Regions from separate parts of the Streptomyces paludis genome, predicted to be linked through region 1. Evidence: predicted binding sites of a transcription regulator. Region 1 holds the regulator's gene; the other holds the start of a gene.
The links. The regulator HspR, encoded in region 1, represses chaperone genes until heat shock. The targets are predictions, from matches to a motif close to TTGAGNNNNNNNNNCTCAA.
Positions count from the first base shown of each region.

Region 1 (2,397 bases):
GGCCAGGGCGGTCCGCAGGCCGGCGGACCCGGCGCCGGCGCCGGTGGCTTCGGTGGCGGACTCGGGGACGTCTTCGGCGGGCTGTTCAACCGGGGCGGCGGTCCCGGTACGCGCGCCCAGCCGCGCCGTGGCCAGGACATCGAGTCCGAGGTCACACTCAGCTTCAGCGAAGCGGTCGACGGGGCCACGGTCCCGCTGCGCATGTCCAGCCAGGCACCCTGCAAGGCGTGTTCGGGCACGGGCGACAAGAACGGCACCCCGCGGGTCTGCCCGACCTGTGTGGGCACCGGACAGGTGTCGCGCGGCTCCGGCGGCGGCTTCTCGCTGACCGACCCGTGTGTGGACTGCAAGGGCCGCGGGCTGATCGCCCAGGACCCGTGCGAGGTCTGCAAGGGCAGCGGGCGCGCCAGGTCCTCGCGGACGATGCAGGTACGGATCCCGGCGGGCGTCAGCGACGGCCAGCGGATCCGGCTGCGCGGCAAGGGCGCGCCGGGTGAGCGCGGCGGCCCGAACGGCGATCTGTACGTCGTCGTCCACGTCGACGCGCACCCGGTCTTCGGCCGCAGGGACGACAACCTCACCATCACCGTGCCCGTCACCTTCGCGGAGGCGGCGCTCGGCGGCGAGGTGAAGGTGCCGACCCTGGGCGGTCCCCCGGTGACGCTGAAACTGCCCGCGGGCACGCCCAACGGCCGTACGATGCGGGCCCGTGGGAAGGGCGCCGTCCGCAAGGACGGCAGCCGCGGCGACCTGCTGGTCACCGTCGAGGTCGTGGTGCCCAAGGATCTGGGCGCCGAGGCGCGCGACGCGCTGGAGGCGTACCGGAAGGCGACCGCGGACGAGAATCCGCGGGCGGAGCTGTTCCAGGCGGCGAAGGGAGCATGACCCGATGGACAGGGACGGGCGGCGACGGCAGCCCTCAGCGGCGTTCGGCGGGCCCTACCAGCTGACTGAGGAGACCCCGGTCTACGTCATCTCGGTGGCGGCCCAGCTCTCCGGGCTGCACCCGCAGACCCTCCGGCAGTACGACCGGCTCGGGCTGGTCTCCCCGGACCGTACGGCGGGCCGGGGGCGGCGTTACTCGGCCCGCGACATCGAGCTGCTCCGCCAGGTGCAGCAGCTGTCGCAGGACGAGGGGATCAACCTCGCCGGCATCAAGCGCATCATCGAGCTGGAGAACCAGGTGGCCGCGCTCCAGTCGCGGATCGCCGAGCTGTCCTCGGCGGTCGACGGCGCGGCGGCGGCGATGCGGCAGCGCGAGGCACAGGTGCACGCCTCGTACCGCCGGGATTTGGTGCCGTACCAGGACGTGCAGCAGGCGAGCGCGCTGGTGGTGTGGCGGCCCAAGCGGCCGACGGACTGACGGGGACGGCGCAGGCGGTTGGCTGCGCCGGCGGCAGCGCCGCGCTGACGGCGCGCTGAGCGACGCGGGCGGGCCGGGTGGGACCGGGACACCGGGCCCCGCTCCGGCGCGCCCAGCGGCGCCCGGGAGGCCGTCTCCGGCCCGCTCGGCCGCGCTCGGCCGCGTCCGCGGGCCGGTCCTCAGCCCAGCTTGCGTTCCTTCGCCGCCGCCTCCGAACTCCACCACGCGCCGAGCGCGAACATCGTGTCGACGCCCACGGCCTCGTAGAGCTTGGTCAGGTCGTTGTTGACGGTCCGCAGGCTGACCCCCAGCTCGCTGGCGATCTGCTTGAGCGTACGGCCCTCCCTGAGCTTGTTGAGGATGCGCCGGGACCTGCTCGTCGTGAGCGTCTCCTCGCGCCGCCTGAACCGGCCCCCCGTCCACGGCTCGGCCCGCTCCCACTGGTGGTCGTAGACGTGGTGCAGAAGCGCCACCATGCCCGGATGGGTGATGCGGAACGCGTCGTCCCGCCCCGCGTCGGCCCGGTGGTCCGGGACGACGGCGAAATTGCGGTCCACCAGGATCATGCGGACGAAGCCGGTGGCGCTCGTCCGTATCTCCGCGCCGTGCGCGCCCACCTTCGCGACCCACTCCTGCTCACCGGCCCGGGAGCGCGCCGTGTCCGGATAGAGCGTGCGGTACGAGATCCCGCGCCGCAGGATCGCGAGGTCGGAGACGGCGGCGCTGCGCAGTGTCCCGGCCGGTCTCTCGCCGGGGTGCGCCGTGCGGATGGTGCTCTTCGCCTTGTCCATCGCCCGGGTGATGGCCGCGGTGATGAGTTCGTTGCGGTCGAGGAACTCGACGCCGTTACCGCTGGGCAGTTCGGCGTTGCGCATCTGCCGGTGCAGCTCGGACAACTGCTCCATACGTCGCAGATGGCGCGCGATACCGGCGCGCTCCCGCGCCAGGGCCGTCTGCTCGGCGTGGTAGAGATCGGCCGCGCTCCACCGCCCGTGGTGCGGGTCGTGCACGGCCAGCCCGAGCGCGGCCAGCTC
Region 1 is NZ_CP031194.1:4,097,093-4,099,489, forward strand. It holds gene dnaJ (molecular chaperone DnaJ) at 1-885, shown strand, start outside; gene DVK44_RS18130 (heat shock protein transcriptional repressor HspR) at 890-1,363, shown strand; gene DVK44_RS18135 (LuxR C-terminal-related transcriptional regulator) at 1,543-2,397, opposite strand, start outside.

Region 2 (2,397 bases), 1.4 Mb from region 1:
GCCTGTCGGATATCGCGTTGCGCCGTGCGACGGCCGATGATGGTGTGGCGCGATGACCGACCGCGATGACCGGGTGGCCGACGACAGCGAGATGCCCGAGGGCGGTGCGCTCAACGGCGAGTTGCCCGACGGCGAGGTGGCCGTCCGGCCCCGGGCCCTGGCGTGGGTGGGCCGGCAACTGGACGCCGGCGAACGGATCGTCAGGACCGAGACGCTGCACGGCGGCATCACCGCCGAAATACGGCGGCTGACCGTCCGCCGGCAGGACGGATCCACCCGCGACCTCGTCCTGCGGACCTTCGCGGCCCCGGCCTTCGTGGCGCAGGCCGAGGACCTGCTGACCCGCGAGTCCGGCGTCCTCGCCCTCCTCGCGGGCACCGGCGTACCGGCACCGGACCCCATCGCGGTCGATGCGACGGCCACGCACTGCGAGTATCCGTCGCTGCTCATGACACATATGCCGGGCCGGACGGTCTACGACGACGAGGGCCTGGAGGCGCGCATCACCCTGCTGGCCCGTCAGCTCGTGGCCATCCACGCGCTGCGCCCCGCCGAACGGCCCCGGGAGTACGAGGCATGGGCATCCGCCGACACTGTCGTCCCTCCCGAGGGCGCCGACCCGGTGGCCTGGGCCGCCGCGGCCGAGGTCATCCGCGAGCCTCCGCCCCCGTACGAAGGCCGCTTCCTGCACCGGGACTTCCACCCCGGCAACATCCTGTTCGAGACGCCCGGCGGGTCGCTCCACGGAGCGACAGCCCCCCGGATCACCGGAATCGTCGACTGGGTGGAGACCTCCTGGGGCCCCGCCGACCTGGACGTGGCGCACTGCTCCACCAACCTCGCGCTGCTCCACGGCCCGGCCTGGGCCCCCAGGTTCGCCGCCGCGTACGAGGCGGCGGGCGGCGTCCTGGCCGCGGCCCCCGGCGAGCGGCGCTACTGGCGGCTGCTGGACGCGCTGTCGTTCGCGTCGATCGGAGCGTTGGTGGTGGAGCCCTGGCGACGGTCAGGACGGACGGACCTGACGGCCCGCACCGTGGAACAGCGCCTGGACGCTTACGTCACCGCCCTGCTGGACGACGTACGGGACGAGGACTGAACGATCGCTCAGAGCGAACATGGCCGGGGGAACAATCGGGGACTCACTTGCATTGAGTCGGTATAGCTCAACTTGCTTGATGCCGATTGCTTTGCTTGCCCGATGCTTGCCCGAAGGGGAGATCATGGCCGTCACGCCCACATCGCTCACGCTTCCCGTCCTGCCGCTCGACGACGAGGTCGTCCTGCCCGGCATGGTGGTGCCGCTCGATCTGTCCGATGCCGAGGTCCGGGCCGCCGTGGAGGCCGCTCAGGCGGCCTCTCGCGCTGGGGGTGGCGGGGCGGGCAAGCCCGAGGTGCTGCTTGTGCCGCGTATCGACGGGACGTACGCCGCCACCGGCGTGCTCGGCACCGTCGAGCAGGTCGGCCGGCTCTCCGACGGTGACCCCGGCGCGCTCATCCGCGGGCGGCGCCGGGTCAGGATCGGGGCCGGTACGAGCGGGCCCGGCGCGGCCCTCTGGGTGGAGGGGACCGGCGTCGAGGAGATCACGCCCGACCCGCTGCCCGGCTCCGTGACCGAGCTGGTCAAGGAGTACAAGGCGCTCGCCACGGACTGGCTCAAGAGGCGCGGCGCCTGGCAGGTGGTCGACCGCGTGCAGCAGATCGACGAGGTCTCCGCGCTCGCCGACAACTCCGGCTACTCGCCGTTCCTCTCCCTCGCCCAGAAGGTCCAGCTGCTGGAGACCGCCGACCCGGTGGCCCGCCTCAAGCTCGCCACCGACCAGCTGCGCGAGCACCTCGCCGAGCAGGACATCGCCGAGTCCATCGCCAAGGACGTCCAGGAGGGCGTCGACAAGCAGCAGCGCGAGTTCCTGCTCCGGCGCCAGCTCGACGCCGTACGCAAGGAGCTGCGCGAGATCAACGGCGAGGGCGACGAGGACGAGTCCGACGACTACCGGACCCGCGTCGAAGCCGCCGACCTCCCCGAGAAGGTGCGCGAGGCCGCGCTCAAGGAGGTCGACAAGCTGGAGCGCTCCTCCGACCAGAGCCCCGAGGGCTCCTGGATCCGCACCTGGCTGGACACCGTCCTCGAACTCCCCTGGAACGAGCGGACGGACGACCGTTACGACATCAGGGGCGCCCGCTCCGTCCTCGACGCCGAACACGCGGGCCTCGACGACGTCAAGGAGCGCATCACCGAGTACCTCGCCGTGCGCAAGCGGCGCGCGGACCGCGGCCTCGGGGTGGTCGGCGGCCGGCGCGGTGGCGCCGTGCTGGCCCTGGTCGGGCCGCCCGGCGTCGGCAAGACCTCGCTCGGGGAATCCGTCGCGCACGCCATGGGGCGGAAGTTCGTCCGCGTCG
Region 2 is NZ_CP031194.1:5,457,660-5,460,056, forward strand. It holds gene DVK44_RS24135 (phosphotransferase family protein) at 92-1,096, shown strand; gene lon (endopeptidase La) at 1,221-2,397, shown strand, end outside.
Region 2: a site for HspR is predicted at 1,149-1,167, ahead of lon (endopeptidase La). Genes of this name have one in related genera too.